One region of the Neobacillus sp. B24 genome, then DNA from elsewhere that is predicted to be linked to it. Evidence: riboswitches for the same ligand, from Rfam matches in the RefSeq annotation. Region 1 holds a riboswitch; each other region holds the start of a gene.
What was found. Region 1 has a riboswitch for S-adenosylmethionine ahead of ACZ43M_RS22600 (methionine biosynthesis PLP-dependent protein). Riboswitches for the same ligand answer to the same signal wherever they lie in the genome.

Region 1 (4,983 bases):
CAGCAGCCTGTAATCCTCTAACACTATAATTTAATCTTACGTTGTCAGGTAAATAATTTTTCGTTACTCTCCGTATTAACGCTCTATCCAGTCCATTCTGAACATATTGTTCCTCTGGAATTGACAGGCAAAACTGGATTACTCGTAAATCGTTTGTCGGATCTCGGTCCCATACAGAGTAAGGCAAAGATAATTTAGCCCTGCTAGTTCCATTTAAATTCCAAGAATTTGACCGTTCAAATTGACGTTTCCTTGCTTCATAGACACTTAACCTAAATGAACCGTCAAGACCCGAACTTTTTAATTTATTTAACACATCTGTTTTCTTCGCGAATTCAGGATTTATTAGCATTGGAAATTCATAGCTTTCTTTAGTTCCCTCAATAAATGGAAATGTTATTTTCCCAATTTTTGATACGACTTCCTTTCTCCCAATTTTTCGATTATTACTAAATAAATTAATTTCTTTATATAATCGAATGAAATTCATTTGTTTTAATAGTATAGAATAAAAATCTAATGCTGGACCCCAGGATATCGTATAGTTCCCCCTACTTCCGTTTAATAAAACTCTTATTCCTCTAACATGGGCCTCTTCGATAATACCTTTAAGCCAAAAGGAATTTTCAATAAATTTATATGGCATTTCCATAATATCTAGTAAATCATTTATCTCTGTATAAGCGCTTTTTCCTTCAAAATCCAAATAATTATCAGAAATATTCCCTACATATTTTACCGTTGAGTTAATAAACGGTCGTTCATCAGGTAGTCTGCTTTTCGGAGTCCAATCAATAAAATCATTTACTGGTATATAACTAAATGTGTGTAATTGTTTATTTTCTTTAGAAAGTGCCTTTGCAGCAAAACTAGTAACCGCTCCAGAATCCAGACCCCCACTTAGGCGTGAGCCTACTGAAGAGCATGATCTTATTTGCGAGGAAACTGCCTTTTGAAATACCTCTTTGAAAGCTTCTTCGTATTCATCATTGGACTTAAAAACCATCTTATTGGTAGGGAAGAATTTGAAATACCTAGAAAATTTTACTCTACCTGATACAACTGAAATACTATGAGAGGGTGGCAACTGTTTTATATTTTTATAGACAGTACTCTCAGGATCTAAAGCATCAGTTACACCCGGTATTGCTAAAAATTCGGCAAGCCACTGTTCATTTAGGTTTTTTTCAACAAATGGCAAAGCCAAAAGAGGGCGGATGGCAGTACAAAAAACTACCCGATGTTGATCTATGTAATAATAAAGCGTCCGACTCCCTGAAAAATCCCTTGCCCCAAATAGTTTTTGTTCTTTTGCATCCCAAATTATGAAAGCAAAATCCCCAACCAAATACTTAGGTGTATCTTCCCCCCATTTATCATAAGAAAGTAGAATTAATTCACTATCGGTTATTGTCTTTTGTTTTGATTTTTTTATTTGAAGCTTCTCAAACAAATCTTCCCGATTATCAATAATCGCATCAGCGGTAATTGCTAACTTTCTTTCCTGATCGTAGTAAGGAAGTTTTTCACCAATGGATTCCGGCGTAATCCATTGTGCATGGCAGCCAAGAAAGACTTTGTCACTATTCCAGGTTTGTACATCATCAGCAGGGAACTTCTCAAGTTCCTTCATCATTCTTCTGCCATGATCAAGATTAATTGGTTCACCGTTTAAGTGATATATACTAGCAATAGCGCTCATTGGGTCCTCCTGCTAAAAGAAAGGTCTATTAATGGAAAATACAATCCCTTTCTCCTACATAGTGGTGATTAGTCATTCAGTAAATTCTATAAAAAGAACGATAGAATCATAGTTAATTTAAGGAATATTTCAATCCCCTTATTACCCATATATTCTTATGTATAAATACCTAATTCGGAAGCCATTTTCCTCAAACAAAAAAGTTATTAGTTCTTCATCAAGAACATCTTGTAAAGTAATAATATAATCTAATAGTCTTAGTGTCAACCATTTTCCAATTTACAAAATGCTACATATTCTGCAATTATCAAAAACTTATTGACACTTCTATATAACTGTAGTAAATTTTATAAATAATCCAAAATATTAATTTTCTTATCAAGAGAGGTTGAGGGAAGGGCCCGAAGACGCCTCAGCAACCTTCAATGACTTAGTTCATTGAAACGGTGCTAAGTCCTGCAAATTATGACTAATTTGCGAGATAAGAAGAATGACCTTGTTAATCGTACTTACAAAAGTCTTCTTCTTATAGAAGGCTTTTTTCTTTTATCATCAGGCTTTATTACCATAATGTGTTAAAGCTTTAAAGTTATCTTACACAAGGAGTGTGCATCATGTACAAAATTGATACGAAACTTGCTCAAATTGGAAACCGCAGTGAAACTACAACAGGAACCGTCAATCCACCCGTTTACTTTTCAACAGCCTACCGCCATGAAGGAATTGGGCAGTCAACCGGGTTCGATTATACACGGACGGGGAACCCGACGCGTCAGCTCCTAGAGAAAACTATTGCCGATTTGGAAGGCGGCGATCAAGGATATGCCTGCTCCTCAGGTATGGCAGCAATACTGACAGTTCTTTCATTATTTCAATCCGGTGATGAATGGCTGGTCAGCGAAGATCTATATGGCGGTACCTACCGTCTTCTTGAAAAAGGCTATAGAAAGTATGGCTTAACGACCACATATGTTAATACCTGTTGTCCAAAGGAGATTGAACGTAAGATTACCCCACAAACAAAGGCTATCTTTCTTGAGACTCCTACCAATCCCCTCATGCAGGAATCGGATATCGCCGCAGTTGCACAGATTGCCAAAAGACATGGGCTCCTGCTGATTGTTGACAATACATTCTACACACCGCTGTTGCAGCAGCCGATTGCACTAGGCGCCGATATTGTCATCCATAGCGCGACTAAATACCTTGGCGGACACAATGACGTCCTTGCTGGCCTGGTTGTTGCCAAAGGGAAGGAACTTTGTGAAGATTTGGCCCTTTACCATAATGGTGCTGGCGCAGTGTTAAGTCCCTTCGATTCTTGGCTGTTGATGCGCGGCATGAAGACCTTGTCCCTTCGAATGGAACGCCATGAAAAAAATGCGAAGGCAATCGTTGAATTTTTATCACAGCATGAAGATGTTACCGATGTTTTATATCCTGGGCGCGGTGGTATGGTTTCTTTCCGCATCAAAGATGAAATCTGGGTAAATTCATTTTTACAGAACCTAAAGCTAATTTCCTTCGCGGAAAGCCTTGGCGGCACTGAAAGCTTTATAACTTACCCGGCAACACAAACACATGCCGATATTCCTGTTGAAGTTCGAACAGCAACAGGCGTAGATAACCGCCTATTGCGTTTCTCCGTCGGCATAGAGGATGCAGAGGATATCGTGTCCGACCTCGAGCAGGCGTTTGCCAATATTCATGAAGGAGTGAGAGTGTAATGGTTACCGAGAACTATAGTTTTGAAACGAAGCTGCTGCATAATCGTCATAAAGTGGATGCTAGAACTGGTGCGGTCAGTGTTCCGATCCAGCACGCTTCCACCTTTCATCAGTTTGATATTGACCAGTTCGGAAAATATGATTATGCCCGCAGTTCAAATCCAACAAGGGAAGCATTGGAAGATGTGATTGCTGAATTAGAGGGCGGCGTAAAAGGATTTGCTTTTTCATCAGGAATGGCAGCCATTTCCACCGCATTTCTTCTCCTTTCTTCTGGTGACCATATCGTAATCACCGAGGATGTGTACGGCGGAACGTTCCGGATGGTTACCCAAGTGCTGTCGAGATTGGGAATAGAACATACTTTTGTCGATATGACAGACCTGGAACAGGTGAAACAGGCGATTCGCCCGAATACTAAAGCCTTTTATGTAGAGACTCCATCTAATCCCTTGCTGAAAGTAACGGATATTGCAGCTATTAGCGAATTGGCGCAGGAAGTTGGCGCCCTTACCTATGTTGACAATACATTCCTGACTCCAGCCCTGCAAAAACCTTTGGAGCTTGGAGCGGATATAGTCCTTCACAGTGCGACCAAGTTCTTGTCAGGCCATAGCGATGTCGTCGCTGGACTTGCCGTCGTGAAAGATGAGGATTTAGCAAATCGGCTTTACTTTTTACAAAATTCCTTTGGAGCGATTCTCGGTGTTCAGGATGCTTGGTTAGTGTTACGAGGTTTGAAGACACTTCATGTCCGGTTAAAACAGTCACAAGAATCAACCTTAAAAATTGCGAGATTTCTAGAATCCCATCCACTTGTAGAAAAAGTCTACTACCCAGCTCTGGAAAATCACCCGCAGCGCCTATTGCAGGAAACTCAGGCGAGCGGTGCTGGTGCAGTACTTTCCTTTGACCTGGCTGATGAGGATGCAGTTCGTACCTTCGTTTCAGAAGTGGAAATTCCGGTGTTTGCTGTCAGCCTTGGTGCGGTAGAATCCATTTTATCGTATCCAGCAAAAATGTCGCATGCAGCGATGCCGCAGGATGAACGAGAAAAACGTGGCATTAAAAACAGCCTGCTTCGGTTATCGGTCGGATTAGAAAATCCTGACGATCTTATCAAAGATTTTTCCAAAGCTTTTGAGAAACTGCAAGAAAAGAACTTAGTCCTCCAGCAAGGAGAATGAGTATGAGCTTTTTAGAAAAATTAAAAAATCAAATCTTAATTGCCGATGGCGCCATGGGAACGCTGCTGTATTCATATGGAACCGATTGCTGCTTTGAAGAATTGAATTTGTCTCAGCCAGAGCAAATCCAGCATATCCATCGGGCTTATATTGATGCCGGGGCAGACGTCATTCAGACCAACAGCTATGCGGCTAATTATTTAAAGCTTGGCCGGTACGGTCTCGAGGATTCGGTTAAGGACATCAATAGTGCGGCAGTCATCAATGCGAAAAAGGCTGCTGGGAATACTGCTTATGTGCTGGGAACGATGGGCGGAAACCGCGGTATTAAACCAAACTCGATTACAATAGAAGAGATTAAGCGAAG
Region 2 (4,983 bases), 150 kb from region 1:
TGGATAGCTAATGATAAACGTTCTGTTGCGAAAATGATGATTTTTCTGTGGGGCGATTATAAGGATTTTGCCAATAACCCCTTAACTGTAGAAGCCGTCCATGTTCAAACAGGGGTTAAAGAGCAGCTTACCGAAGCCGTTGTTTCAGGGGGATTGTATGGCTCTGATGCCCATGCGTTGACATCCTTTAAACCTTTCAGTACCCCTGGCGTTTGGAACCTCCAGTTCTCAGTTGGAGGTAAAAACGTTGGCGAATTCTCCATCTATGTTAAAGAACCCTATATTTCGTTTGGTAAATCAACGTTATTAGTCTCGTCTGAGGACCTATATGCCGGTTTCTATGAGCATGAAATTATCGAAGTTGAAGGAGAAAATCTTCCGGAAGAAATAGAATTAAAGATATTTACCATAGAAGGGGAAACAGCGTTGACCACTACGTTTCCATTTAAAAAGGTAGCAGATTATACAACAACAGACGGGAAGAAGATTTCTCAGTACGGCGGAGGTTTCACGCTTGAAAGAAGTGGAAACTATCAATTTAGTGTGCTGCAGGAATCACAGGCTGTAGAAGTAAGGAAACCAAGTAAGACAAAATAAATAATGAAAAAAGCGATTCGACGTTGAATCGCTTTTTTCAATAAATTAGGCAATTGGGCCGCCTTTAGCTGTAATTTCTGGTGCAACATTTGTAAACTTCTTAAAGTTTTCGCGGAATTTCCCGGCTAGTTCTTTTGCCTTCTTGTCATAGGCATCAGCATCTGACCATGTCTTCACTGGCTGCAGCACTTCATCCGGAACCCCGGCTATATGGAGCGGGATATTTAAACCGAAGATTTCGTCCTTGACGGTTTCAACATGATTTAGTTCTCCTTCGAGAGCCGCTTGGACCATTGCTCTTGTATAGGAAAGCTTCATCCTGTTGCCGACACCATACTCGCCCCCAGTCCAGCCTGTATTCACTAGGAACACATTAACGTTGTGCTCAAGAATCTTTTCACCAAGCATATTGGCATATCGAGTTGCCGGCAGCGGCAGGAATGGTGCACCAAAGCAGGTCGAGAAGGTAGCCTGTGGTGAAGTCACACCACGCTCAGTTCCAGCAAGCTTGGAAGTGTAACCGCTTAAAAAGTGGTACATTGCCTGCTCTTTTGTTAATTTTGCAATGGGAGGAAGTACACCGAAAGCATCAGCAGTCAGGAACACAATTGTGGTCGGATGTCCGGCAATACTAGGTACAATGATATTATCAATGGCTTCAATCGGATAGGCAGCACGCGTATTTTCTGTCAAAGTACCGTCATCATAATCCGGAATTCGTGACTCTTTATTGATGACAACGTTTTCAAGTACAGTTCCAAAGCGAATGGCATCAAAAATTTGCGGTTCCTTTTCACGGGTAAGGCCGATACATTTTGCATAGCAGCCACCCTCTATATTAAACACACCATTGGATGACCAACCGTGTTCATCATCGCCGATCAGTTTGCGATTAGGGTCGGCTGAAAGGGTAGTTTTTCCTGTTCCGGAAAGACCAAAGAAAAGGGCAACATCACCTTCTATACCTACGTTCGCCGAGCAATGCATGGAGAAAATGTTATTCTCCGGGAGTAAATAATTCATTACAGAGAAAATGGATTTTTTCATTTCGCCGGCATACTCTGTCCCGCCAATTAGTACGACACGATGTTCAAAGGATATAATAATGAAGGTTTCTGAATTTGTTCCATCCACAGCAGGGTCCGCCTTGAAATTTGGTGCGGAAATGACCGTAAATTGTGAGTCGTGGGTCAAAAGGTCGTCTTCGGTTGGGCGAATAAACAATTGCTGTGCAAATAAATTATGCCAAGCGAATTCGTTGATAACCTGAATCGGCAGGCGTGACTTTTTATCGGCTCCAGCAAAACCCTTAAATACAAAGATCTCATCTTGCTGCTTTAAGTAGTCCAAAACCTTATTATACAAGTTTGTAAAAACCTGTTCAGAAATTGGCTGATTGAGTGACGCGCCCCAGGCAATTTTGTCTTTTGTGGTCGATTCGGATACTATAAATTTATCTTGTGGGGAACGTCCTGTATATTTTCCTGTTGAAACGGTAACAGCACCTGTGGCAGTTAAGGATCCTTCATTTCTGCTTAAGATTTTTTCTACCAGCTGCGGCACAGATAGTTGAACCTGGGCATTGCATTCATTCAGGAACAGTTTTAATTCATTTGGAGTATGAACAGAATTCATTTAAGAAACCTACCTTTTAAAGATTTTTATACTCTAAATATTCTTATCCAATAGTATAACACATTTAATTGATTAGTCTATACTAATCAATTAAATTAAGTTGTATTTTATACAATATTCTATATTTAGTAAAAAGTCATGAAAATGGGTCGTGTTTTACGTAAATTGGTTTAAGATTTTGCATGTACCAAAGTTTGATTTTAACCAAAAGTTGCTAAAAAATCCATTGACATGCTTTGTTTGTGTAGGTTATGATTTAACCTTGAACGGATACTCTCTTATCCCGAGCTGGTGGAGGGACAGGCCCTGTGAAACCCAGCAACCTGCAACTAAGAAAATACCGATATGCCACGAGTGTACGGTCGTTTTCTGGGCAAAGGTGCTAAACCTGATGCAAGGCATATGCCTTGAACGATAAGAGTGAAAGGCACGCGCAAAACATTGCACTCAACCTTTCCTCTAATGGGAAGGTTTTTTCTTTTTTCTGCGTCTACATAATAGTTTTTATACAACGTGAGAACGCCTTCGGGTTTTTTATTTTTAATAAAATTCCTGTAATTATTTCATACTATAAAGGGAATGAGTTCCGTATCAAACTCTGAGGTTCGCAAGCTTTACTATTGCCTCATTTATTTCATAGTATAGGAGGAATTCAGATGTCAACAAAGCGTCGTTTGTTTACTTCTGAATCAGTAACTGAAGGTCATCCCGACAAGATTTGTGACCAGATTTCTGATTCCATTTTAGATGCCATTTTAGCCAAGGATCCGAATGCCCGTGTTGCTGCGGAAACTTCCGTAACAACAGGATTGGTGCTTGTTGCTGGTGAAATCACCACTTCCACCTACGTGGACATTCCAAAGATTGTTCGTGAAACCATTAAAGGAATTGGCTATAATCGTGCAAAATACGGATTTGATTCCGAGACTTGCGCCGTTTTAACTTCCATTGATGAGCAATCCCCTGATATTGCCATGGGAGTCAACCAAGCGCTTGAAGCACGCGAAGGCCAAATGTCTGACGACGAAATTGAAGCAATCGGTGCTGGGGACCAAGGTTTAATGTTTGGATTTGCCTGTAATGAAACGAAGGAACTTATGCCACTGCCAATTTCTTTAGCACATAAGCTTGCCCGCAAGTTGACAGAAGTTCGTAAGGAGGATATTCTTCCATATCTTCGACCAGACGGCAAAACTCAAGTAACGGTAGAATATGATGAAAATAATCAACCTGTACGGATCGATACGATTGTTATCTCTACGCAGCACCATCCCGAAATCTCGCTAGAGCAGATCCAGCGAAATGTAAAAGAATATGTTATTAATCCGGTTGTTCCCAAGGAATTAATCGATGAAAATACTAAATATTTTATTAACCCTACCGGTCGTTTTGTAATCGGCGGCCCACAAGGGGATGCGGGATTAACAGGCCGTAAAATTATTGTTGATACTTACGGTGGATACGCCCGTCATGGCGGCGGAGCATTTTCCGGTAAAGACCCAACAAAAGTTGACCGTTCGGCTGCCTATGCTGCACGCTATGTGGCAAAAAATATTGTTGCCGCAGGTCTTGCAGACAAATGTGAGGTACAGCTTGCCTACGCCATAGGTGTCGCTAGACCGGTATCCATCTCGGTTGATACTTTCGGAACCGGCAAAGTGAGCGAAGATATTTTAGTTGACCTTGTCAGCAAAAACTTTGACCTGCGCCCTGCAGGAATTATTAAAATGTTGGATTTACGGCGTCCTATCTACAAGCAAACAGCGGCATATGGACATTTTGGCCGTACTGATGTTGATGTTCCGTGGGAACGGACCGATAAAGCTGAAGCACTTCGTCAACAGGCGGAGGGCTGATTAGAAAACGGGAATTACACATAACGTGTGATTCCCGTTTTTCTTATCTTTTTTGCAGTGATTTATAATACTGAGCCTTTTCTGCATATTCTCTTATAATTCGGTCCATGTCCTTGATATCTTCCTCATTTAATTCCCTGATTACTTTGGCAGGTTTGCCAAACGCCAATGTGTTCGGAGGTATTTTTTTACCTTGGGGCACTAAACTGCCAGCGCCGATGAATGCCCCTTCGCCAATTTCTGCCTGGTCGAGGATAATCGAGCCCATTCCAATTAACGCTTTTTTTCGAATGATACAGCTATGTAAAATGACCTGATGTCCGACTGTGACTTCATCCTCTAAAATTAGCGGGTTGTTGGGGCTTTGATGTAATATGGAATTATCTTGGATATTGACACGGTTGCCAATTTTCGTCGGCGCAACATCACCGCGAATCACCGTGTTAAACCAGACGCTTGACTCCCCGCCAATTTCAACATCGCCGGTAATAGTTGTATAATCTGCAATAAATGCGGTATCAGCGATTTTAGGATATTTATCTTTAAATGGATAAATCATTAGTCTCTCTCCTTTGGGATGATGCTTCTATTTTAACGAATAAATGAAGCACTTTTCAAAAATTATACTATTATACAGTGTGTTTAACGTAACCCATAAATATCATTGACCCTTGGTTATATGGTAAAATACTTAAAATGAGAAGTTTCAGGGGGAGCAATTATGTGGAAGTGGGAAGCAGAAGGATCCGCAAAGGCTGTTATCGTGATTGTCCACGGCGCTATGGAACACCATCGACGTTATGGCTGGCTGATTGAAATGTGGCGTTCATCCGGCTTTCACGTCATCATGTCCGACCTTCCGGGACAGGGGATGACGACAAGGGCAAACCGCGGT
Region 3 (4,983 bases), 2.3 Mb from region 1:
ATTTGGCATCATCTTGGACAAAAAGGGAGGCGCACTTTCGAAAATGCTTTTTCCCTATCAAGCCTTTATCGGCGGGCCGATGGGCTCAGGAAAGCAATGGATGTCGTGGATTCATATTGCTGATGTGGTCAAGGGAATTACGTTTGTGATGGAGAATGAGGATATTCTTGGTCCGGTGAATTTTACCGCTCCTTCCCCGGTAACAATGAATGAGTTTGGTAAGTCGTTGGCGATGGTGCTGCAGCGGCCGCATTGGCTACCGGTTCCAGAATTGGCGCTAAGGTTCTTATTGGGAGAAATGAGCACGTTAGTGGTAGACGGGCAGAAGGTGCTGCCAAACGAGTTATTAAAGAATGGCTACGAATTCACCTATCCCGATTTAAAAAGCGCCTTAGAAAATATATTTTCGTAAAAATGGTATTATTCCTTTTTTAAAAGGCAAAAATGGAAACGTGTACATGATGTACCATTTATACCTGCTTTAAATAAATTTGGAAGGGATGAATCATGATGTCGGAAAACAAAAAACGCAATAAGGATCGTGAACGTACAAATTTAACAAGCATGCAGGAAGTAACCTATGGCCATGAATTTAAAATGGCGGACCGTGCCGCCGGCTACATGAACCGCAAAGGCAGACAGTAAGATACATAATTTTTTCCATTAATGGACCTCTTTTATTTGGTAAAGCTAGTAAGGGGAGCGTAGCGATTGCGGCTCCACTAGCTACCATTGAAAGGGGTTTTTTTCATGGGCCGTTCACACGGACATAAAACTCGTGACCGAAATAAAGCATCACTTCCACAGGTTCCAAGTAACATGAAATCAGACGGGCAGGATGTAGAATTTTCAAAAGAAATGGCTGACGGAGCGGATATGGAGGCACAAGCACGGGCAAATGCCGCCAATCAGCGCGTACAAAATCGTAACCGCTAATGTTGATCACAGCTCTTATTTGCCTGTTGGTCAGAAAGAAATGGCGGGCATCGAAGGCATAAAAAAAGAAGAAGCAGGATTCCTGCTTCTTTTATAATGAAAAAAGGGGGAAATCATATGAATCATGAGTTCTAAAGAGAGGTATCCGTTTTGGCAACGGCTAGAACTCGGCACTGCTGTAATTCCCATAGATCAAGTTGGCAAAACATTCTTGTCTACACCCTTACTATACTCCCGGTTACCCTTTTAAACAACTGCTTTCACAGTTTCTTAACATATTTATGTTGGAAATTTGACTAGATTGTGAACTAACCAATGTGGATATGTTGTAAACCTAAAATATCTTACACCACCACTACTTCTTTCTGTTCCACTTCTCCAAGAATCGCAAAATAAAGAATATTCTCGAGCTGTTCCAAATCAGATTTGCTTGCTTTGATGACCCTGATTCCGTTACCGACCTCATCTATTATTGTACCTGTTGCGAGGGTATCATGATGCCCCTGTACTAACCATAATTCCTGTTTTAGCCCTTCATTATGCTCACGATCAGCAACAGGAGTTTGCGAGTACTTTTTCCTACCGGAAGGGTTTTGACAGACGTAAACCAGATCTTCGATGACAGCACTCGCGGTCGGAAACATTCCTGCGCCAGGGCCCTGCAGGGTAATCCGGCCGACAATATCGGAGTACACATTGACCGCATTTTCGACCCCTTCGACATGATAAAAAGGATGCTCATCACCTACAAGTACAGGTTGCACCGAAGCCTTGATTTGCTCCCCAACCTTTGTCAGGCTGGCAACATGTTTAAAACGAAGCCCTAACTTTCCTGCCGCTTCAATTAATTCGCTGGTGATAGCGGTAATCCCCTGCCGCTCTACCCCATGCCAATCCGGCTCTTCCCCAAAAGCAATACGGCTTAGAATCATGGTTTTATAAAAGGCATCGAAGCCTTCAACGTCGTTCGTTGGGTCTACCTCGGCATAGCCATTTTGCTGCGCCTGCGATAAGCTTTCCGCAAAAGACTGCTGCTTTTCCCGCATTTGTGTCAGGATAAAATTCGACGTCCCATTTAAGATTCCTTGAATCTGTTGGACACGGTTTATTTTTAACAATTGCCGTAACGTTTGGATGACCGGAATACCCCCGGCGACTGTCGCCTCAAAGCCGACAGAAACGTTATGCTGCTCAGCCAGTTCCATGAGTTCACTCCCATGATGAGCAAACATTTCTTTGTTGGCGGTAATGATGTGGCAGCCGTGTTGTATTGCCTTTTTCAAATAGGTAAAGGTCGGTTCTTTGCCAACAATGGCTTCTACCACAATATCCACCTGCGGCAATTGGAGAATTTCTTCGAAGTCTGTAGTGAGTAGCACTTCCGGAGCAATATCCCTTTTCTTCTGTTTATTTTTTATCAGTACGGCAGCCACTTCCACCTTTTTTCCCAAAACAGCAGCCAGTTCTTCCCCGTGGGAAGAAATCGTCCGATATGCCCCTTCTCCAACGGTACCAAAACCGAGAATAGCTACCTTTAACACTGCCATTTCATTCCCTCCCTTTTTTCGAAAAAATAAAAACCCCCTTCGATAAGAAGAGGGCGATTCGTCCTCCTCTTATCTGTCAGGTTAAAGATAACCTGCAGGAATTAGCACCTTTTCAAGGAATACCTTGAAGGTTGCCGGGCTTCATCGGGCCTAGTCCCTCCGCCTCTCTGGATAAGAGATTTATATTTTTAAATTTTCGTTCATTTCCAAGTTATAAAAGAAATATTAGCTGAATCTTCCATTAAAGTCAATAGTTAAAGTGGCAATAATGAAATGGATTCTTGCCCGCTGATCCGTTCAACCATATCCAGCCATTCCTGTGGTTTGTTTGACAGCACGGCATAATATGTCGTCAGGAAGTCTTTAACTAGAGCTGCCGGGAGCTGGTCAAGCTCATCTTTAGTCGGCATGAAGCATAGGTCGAGACCCTTGACTGCCTCTCCGTTGTTTTCCCATGACGGATGGACGTAGTTTAGGTCCAGGCGCTTATAGCCCAGGTGTGACAACACTTCGCGGCGAACATACGGATCCATCACCTTAACGCCGCCAAATTCATGATGTTCCACCCGGTAAGGGTCATATATTTCGGCAAACATCCCGAATAATTCTTTCCCGTTTTCCTTTGCCAGCTGCTGAAGATCCTTTAAGCGATTTTGCGCAAGGAAACGGCCTAGGCTCAGACCCGGTTTGCTGATGATGGTAAAATCAGTCATCGCAATGTTCCAGTCAGGATAATAGCGATATTCGGTCGCCCCGACCACTTGATTGTTGTCGACAGCAACGAACACGCGAATCGATGGGTCCTCAAGCGGCTCCTTCCAAAGATCGTACTCGAGGACTTCTTCCGGCGGAAAAATTTGTCCCATTAGGTCGTGCAGTTTTTTGAAATTCGGGTCAGTGATATTGATAATGCGTTTGTATTCCATAGGTTTGTGAATCTCCTTTTTTATTTAAACGGATTTTTCCATTCCATCAGGGCAGCGTAGTTACAGGACTCTTCATCTTCAAGATAGTTTTCGGCGATACCTAGTGGTACGCGTCCGCAGCGCAGCAAAAAGCTGATAACCGGGTCCTTGAGCTGGCCTGTTATAATTGCATTCAAATATTCGTTTGGTGTCATGGTTTCAGCGACCTTGTGGTAGCCCGGCATCCGCCCGCCGCCAAGCAGCCGATCATAGCCTTTTTCAATCACAACATGGTACATCGCCTGCATCATTAGTTTGCCAAGTCCAAGCTTGCGGTACTGGGGACGGACACTGATGTCGACGATGTACAGCGTGTTGCCGTTGGGATTGTGGTTGCGAATATAGCCGTGGTCAGTGATTTTCTCCCAGTTATGGTTAGGGTCGTTCGAGTCAAATTCAACGACGAGACCGGTAAGCGACCCGGCGAGTTCACCGTTGATTTCTACACATAAAGCCCCTTCCGGGAAATGGGTAACATGGCTGGTCAACTGTTCTTTATTCCACCACAGTTCAGAGGGAAACGGGGGCGGAAAGCATTCCGCCTGGATATCAATGAGTTGGTCAAAATCATCCTTCGTGTAATTACGGATACAAATCGGCAGGAGCCGGTCTTGGTCGTACACGTAAAATTCACTTCGGTACATTGGGCTCACCCCTATTGCCAATCTGTGTATAGATCCGTTCTGCGGTCGCGCCAAGTAGTGACTGCACCGCGCTCTCTTACTTCGTAAAGCAGATCAAGGTCGAGGTCTGCGGTGACAACCATATCGTCGTTGATTTCCCCTTGCACTTGAATACCTTGCGGCGGGAATGGGATATCGTTAGGCGTAATAACGACAGCCTGGCCGAAGTTTGCACGCATGAAGTCGACTGTTGGCAGCGCACCGACAGTTCCGGTTAGAACCACATATACCTGATTTTCAATCGCCCGGGCATGGCTGGTGTAGCGGACACGATGGAAGCCGTGGCGGTCATCTGTACAGGATGGGCAGAAAATCACGTCAGCGCCCTTTGCCTTAGCCATGCGGACGATTTCTGGAAATTCGATATCATAGCAGGTCAGCAGGGCAATTTTCCCCTTGTCAGTTTCAAAAATTTGAAAAGAGTCACCAGGTGCCATATTCCATTCTTTAATTTCAGTTGGGGTAATATGGAGCTTGGCCTGCTCACCGATTCTGCCGTCCGGGTAGAACAGGTGCGCAGTGTTATAAAGCTTGCCGTCTTTTTCAATAACATGCGTTCCGGCAATGATGTGCATGTTTGTTTGTTTGGCAAATTTGGCGAAAAGTTCTTTGTAATTTTCGGTGAAGCTTGGCAGATCGTTGATTGTCAGGCTCTGGCCTTGACCGTTACCGATAGACAGCAGCTGGGTCGTGAAGAATTCCGGAAACAGGACAAATTCCGCCCCAAATTCCTCGGCTGTTTTTATGTAATGCTCGCACTGGGCGGCGAACTCCTCAAAGGAATGGATTGTATGTAGATGGTACTGAACTGCAGAAACTCTTAGTTTCATTTTTGGCCTCCTTGTTGGATGA
Region 4 (4,983 bases), 1.8 Mb from region 1:
TTTTCTAAAATTTCGTCGTCAAACCCGTCAATGATTTGGAACTTTGGCTTCTCTTCCACTTCTTCTCCTACCGGACAGAATAAATCGCCAATTTGGCAGGCGTCCGCCGGGCAAAGCTGGAATCCTTCCGAAGTATCCACCTTGACGGCATATACAAAGTTTCCTCCGACAAACTCACAGCGGGTGATGTAGCTTTCAGGAGATACAATGTATTCCTGGATCAGTGTAATGCCATCGACCGGTTCTTCGAACGTTGGTCCTTCCACATACGCTTTTAACGCTTCGATACTTTGGAACAATTGCACACCTAAACCTTTTCCGGCACGGTTATGTTTTGTAATAAAGGGCTGTCCAGAAAAGCTTTCCGCTGCCTTTAAAATGTTTTGCTTGCCAACTGCGGCAATCGTTTTTGGCGTCTTCACACCATATTTATTTAACTCTAAGTATTGTAAAACCTTGCTCACTTCCAGCTTTAGAGCACTCGTTCCATTTAATACCGTGCGGCCATGCGCTTCTAGCCAAGCTAATACCTGTCCAGTAAATTCAGCGGCAAAACGATGATCACGTGTATGGGAAGAAGCACTCATGCGGCTATAGAAGATTCCTTCGGGAGGTTGTGCCGATAAATCTAATGTACCCTCATCTAAATGCCATTCTTCATAAGGAACACCAAGCTCCTCTAATCTCTTTGTTAAATGGACGGTCCACTCACTATTTTCATGGATGACATATACTTTGCTCATGTTTACGGCCTCCTGTTTCTAGTTGTTTATTAAACTGCGTTTTTGTTCCACTAACGGCATAACCTGCTTTGCGAAGCGCTCCATTTCCTCCAGTTGCGGGGAAAATTGTAATAACAATAAGTCTAAGCCGGTTTCTTCATATTGTAAAATTCGATTGGCTATCTGCTCCGGTGTTCCTACCAGGTTTGGCCGCAGACCGCGATTGGAAACCGAGTAATCCTGTAATTGGATCTGCTGCTCTAATTGTGATTTGGTTGTGAAGTCTTTAAAGCCGGCATACGCGCTAGACTCCTTCACCGTCGTGATTTTTTCAAGCTCAGCAAAAGCCTCTTCTTCACTTTCACGGCAAATGACATAGGCTGCCATTCCGAAAGATTTAAATGGTTCATTGTTAGTTTGTTCACGGCGTGCCTTCATTTCAGCAATTTTTTGCTCAATCTCTTCTATTGTTCCACCGTGCATCACGTAAGCGTCGCATTTTTCGGCAATCGTTTGCTTACCTTTTTCGCTTTCACCGCCTGCATAAAGAATCGGGTTCGGTCGTTGAACTGGTTTCGGAGCAAGCTTCGTGTCTTTTAAGTCGTAAAACTGGCCCGCATAATTAAAGGTTTCTTCTGTCCATAACCCTTTTAGCACATCAATAAATTCCTCGGTTCGAGCATAACGCTCATCGTGCTCGGTGAAAATGCCGCCATATTGACGCGCTTCTTCTGCCCACCAACCCGAAACAACATTAAGCGTAAAACGGCCGTTGCTGATACGGTCAATATTGGCGGCCATTTTTGCTGTCACAGCAGGATTATGAAAACCTGGGCGAATCGCGGTCATGATTTCTATTTTCTCTGTCACGGCAGCAAGTGCCGCTGCGGTGGACCAGGCTTCAAGAGAATCATGCTCCGGTCCTTTAATATCATTTAAATATAATTCAGCAATCAGTGTCGTTGAGTATCCCCAGTCTTCAGCTGACTGTATGACTTTTTTCGCATAGTCAAAGGTTGGTGGCATATTCTCGTCATCTACATTCCGCAGCCAGCCTCCAAAAATCGGTAACCAAAAACCATATTTCATCTCTGTTCTCTCCTCTGCTGTTCTCATTCTCTAGTTTTCTTATTCGCTAAGTTGGATTTATAAAAAAACAAAAAACTCTCTTCAAAGAAGAGAGCCTAATAACCCCCTTCTCATCTTTCAAGCCATACGCTTGATGGAATTGGCACAGTATTCATACGAACCTGCTGCCGAGGCTTCAAAGGGCCAGTCCCTCCACCTCTCTGGATAAGAAGAAAAATATTTTTAAATCTATTAATATAGCGATAATAATTTAAATTCAGTCAATTGTCAATCAAATATTCACCACGGGACAGTGCTCAGGGCATATTTTCACAGCAGAGATTAGGACCATCCTTCTGATATTTAAAAGAACGATTGTTAAAGTAGTTTATGATGTTTATGAAAGGAATATCCACTCAAACGCATCATGAGATTTCCTTTCATGACATTTCTGAGAGGAAAATTCACTCAAACGCGCCATGAGACTTCCTTTCATGACATTTCTGAGAGGAAAATTCACTCAGGCTCGTCATGAGATTTCCTTTCATGACATTTCTGAGAGGATAATCCAATCAAACGCGTCATGAAACTTCCTTTCATGACGTTTCTGAGAGGATAATCCAATCAAATGAGTCATGAAACATCCTTTCATGACATTTCTGAGAGGACAATCCAATCAAATGAGTCATGAAACATCCTTCCATGACGTTTCTAAGAGGAAAATTCACTCAAACGCGTCATGAAACCTCCTACCATGACGTTTCTAAGAGGATAATCCACTCAAACGCGTCATCAGACATTGGTCTTTTAGTTAATTGATAACGTTTTACCTCGTTAACCCTTCCTGCTTTGCCTTGAAGGCGGCTTGAAACCTATCTTTTACATCTAGTTTGTGGTAGATGCTGGAGATATAGTTCTTGACTGTTCCCTCGGATAGAAATAGTTTTTCTGCGATGTGTTTATTGCTTAGTCCTACTGCAATGCATTGCAGCACTTCTTCTTCACGTTCTGTTAAGTCGTAGTTATTCTTGTTTTCCTGCTGGGTTGATGTTTCATGACTGTTTATTTGCTGAACTAGCAGCTTGGCCAAATCCTGCGGGAGCAGGGTCCCGCCTTTATGAATCAGTTTAATGCCTGCGAGCAAGTCTTTTGGATGAATGGCTTTCAGCAAGTAGCCTTCTGCCCCAATGGCTAACGCGTCAATCACGTAATTAATTTCTTGGAAGGTGGTTAAGATAATCACCTTGATGTCCGGCCAGCGTTGTTTGATCATTTTTGTTGCAGAAATTCCATCCATTTCCGGCATGTTAATATCCATCAAGATCGTGTCCGGTTGATGCTGCTGGCATAACGCAACGGCTTCAGCCCCATTTTCCGCCAAACCAACTACTTCAATTTCATCATCCATATCTAACACGATGGACAAGCTCTCCCGAATCAACTCTTGATCATCCGCTATGACTAATTTAATGCCGCTCATTTAGGCCACCCCTTTTATCGGTACAGTAATCGTCAGCTTTACCCCATGGTGTGTTCCACTTGTAATATCAAGATTCCCATGCAATTCCCCAATCCGTTCCTTCATCGCGGTGAGACCAAAACCAGGCTGCAAAGCATCAATGGGGCTTCCGTTATTTTCAATAGATAACACAATCTCATAGTCCGTAAATAAGTAATCAACCAAAATTTCTGAAGCACCGCCATGTCGTTTCGCATTTGTCAACGCCTCTTGAAGACAGCGAATGAATGCGAGTTTAATATTCTTAGAAATGGGGATTTCTCTCCCTTGCCTATTAAACTGAACATCGGTATCGGTATTTTCTTTAAAACTATCAACGATTTTATGTAAAAGCTCCGACAATGGCTGTTCATTTTCTGACGGGGCTATTTGGTGGATATGTCTTCGAATGTCCTCCAAGCCTTTACGAGAAACATTAGCAAGGGCTTCAACCTTTTGTTTCGCTCGATCAACATCCTTTTCCAGCAAATAAGAAACGGCGTCAAGCCCCATGGTTACAGAAGTAAAGTGATGGCCAATCGTATCATGCAGTTCTTTTGCAAGCCGGTTCCGTTCTTGGAGCAGCGTTACCTTCTCGATCTGCTCCGCATATTGCTGAAGCACCCGATACTGCTCTTGAATTAACTGATATTGTTTATTATTTTCTTCGATGATTCGTTTTGTCTTCTGCTGCGAATGAATGACATAGTTAAAGCAGGCGCCAAAGCCTAGGAAGATGAAGATATCGATGTACTGAAGAAAATAAGTGACGGTGTCCATAGTCCACAGAGTAGGGAGCGGGTACAAAATTAAAAACACTGGCAAGGTCCATCTGGCCGACTTCTTTGTCGCAAGGTAACCAACCATCAAGATGGACATGAGGATCATGGCGGGACCAAGGTTAAAGTGTTCAAATATATTAAAATAGACGGAAGCTCCGCCTCCTATGATGAGCTCGGCAATCGGATAAAGAACCGGGTTTTTATACCCAGGTCTCCAAAAAATGAGGGGGACTAAATAATAAACGGTTAATATACCGACAAAGGATACATACGTAAGTACACTCTCACCTTTCACATCGATAAATAGGGTAAGGACACCAGCAAGGTACCAGCACAATCTCAAGAAAAAAATAAACCAGTCTACTCCAACCCACTCAAATGCGGCTTTCTTCATTCCAGCTTCGCGCCTCCACCCTGCTACTTTTTTCCTATCCTTACCTATCTTACAAGAATTTGGTTAATTCTAACAGTCTTATAAATAAAAAATTCAGATGGCATAATGAGGTCTTTTTCATTTCATGACTAACTTCACTACGGTCATATGACTTTTTCTTTGTATGATAAGGTCATAGGGTTACAGAAGGGAACGAGGAACATGAAAAATGAAGAAATGCTGCAGGAGTTGGAGGATCGATTAAAAGGCCTGCCAACGGAGGATCGGGAGAAATTACTCGATTTGTATAAGGACCTTATAGAGGTCGCTTCTGAAAATCGGAAAGTTAGTACAAATTCACCTGGTGGGTTAACTGATAACTACCCATTGCCGATTAATACGGAAACTGATTCTTATCGCAATTTAGGTCGAATCATCCTTGCATCGATTAGTTTATTTTTCTTCAACCTTATTTTTATGCTAGGTCCAGTGATTGCGATATTTTCTGTTTATCTGTCACTTTGGGTCGTGAGTGCAAGC

Region 2: linked by a shared signal. The riboswitch ahead of metK (methionine adenosyltransferase) and the one ahead of ACZ43M_RS22600 (methionine biosynthesis PLP-dependent protein) in region 1 are both predicted to bind S-adenosylmethionine.
Region 3: linked by a shared signal. The riboswitch ahead of ACZ43M_RS07240 (homoserine dehydrogenase) and the one ahead of ACZ43M_RS22600 (methionine biosynthesis PLP-dependent protein) in region 1 are both predicted to bind S-adenosylmethionine.
Region 4: linked by a shared signal. The riboswitch ahead of ACZ43M_RS04550 (LLM class flavin-dependent oxidoreductase) and the one ahead of ACZ43M_RS22600 (methionine biosynthesis PLP-dependent protein) in region 1 are both predicted to bind S-adenosylmethionine.

The regions. Positions count from the first base shown of each region.
Region 1 covers NZ_AP035777.1:4,541,991-4,546,973, forward strand. Annotated here, with positions in the region: gene ACZ43M_RS22595 (asparagine synthase-related protein) at 1-1,702, opposite strand, end outside; SAM riboswitch class I at 2,075-2,190, shown strand; gene ACZ43M_RS22600 (methionine biosynthesis PLP-dependent protein) at 2,317-3,429, shown strand; gene metC (cystathionine beta-lyase) at 3,429-4,616, shown strand; gene ACZ43M_RS22610 (bifunctional homocysteine S-methyltransferase/methylenetetrahydrofolate reductase) at 4,619-4,983, shown strand, end outside.
Region 2 covers NZ_AP035777.1:4,394,766-4,399,748, reverse strand. Annotated here, with positions in the region: gene ACZ43M_RS21845 (hypothetical protein) at 1-597, shown strand, start outside; gene pckA (phosphoenolpyruvate carboxykinase (ATP)) at 643-2,232, opposite strand; SAM riboswitch class I at 2,508-2,653, shown strand; gene metK (methionine adenosyltransferase) at 2,889-4,088, shown strand; gene ACZ43M_RS21830 (gamma carbonic anhydrase) at 4,132-4,647, opposite strand; gene ACZ43M_RS21825 (alpha/beta hydrolase) at 4,810-4,983, shown strand, end outside.
Region 3 covers NZ_AP035777.1:1,469,357-1,474,339, reverse strand. Annotated here, with positions in the region: gene ACZ43M_RS07255 (TIGR01777 family oxidoreductase) at 1-412, shown strand, start outside; gene ACZ43M_RS07250 (YfhE family protein) at 508-645, shown strand; gene ACZ43M_RS07245 (YfhD family protein) at 751-936, shown strand; gene ACZ43M_RS07240 (homoserine dehydrogenase) at 1,281-2,483, opposite strand; SAM riboswitch class I at 2,550-2,661, opposite strand; gene ACZ43M_RS07235 (GNAT family N-acetyltransferase) at 2,738-3,409, opposite strand; gene ACZ43M_RS07230 (GNAT family N-acetyltransferase) at 3,430-4,092, opposite strand; gene ACZ43M_RS07225 (carbon-nitrogen hydrolase family protein) at 4,104-4,961, opposite strand.
Region 4 covers NZ_AP035777.1:941,318-946,300, reverse strand. Annotated here, with positions in the region: gene ACZ43M_RS04555 (ATP-grasp domain-containing protein) at 1-743, opposite strand, end outside; gene ACZ43M_RS04550 (LLM class flavin-dependent oxidoreductase) at 762-1,811, opposite strand; SAM riboswitch class I at 1,919-2,022, opposite strand; gene ACZ43M_RS04545 (response regulator) at 2,617-3,270, opposite strand; gene ACZ43M_RS04540 (sensor histidine kinase) at 3,271-4,464, opposite strand; gene ACZ43M_RS04535 (DUF1700 domain-containing protein) at 4,666-4,983, shown strand, end outside.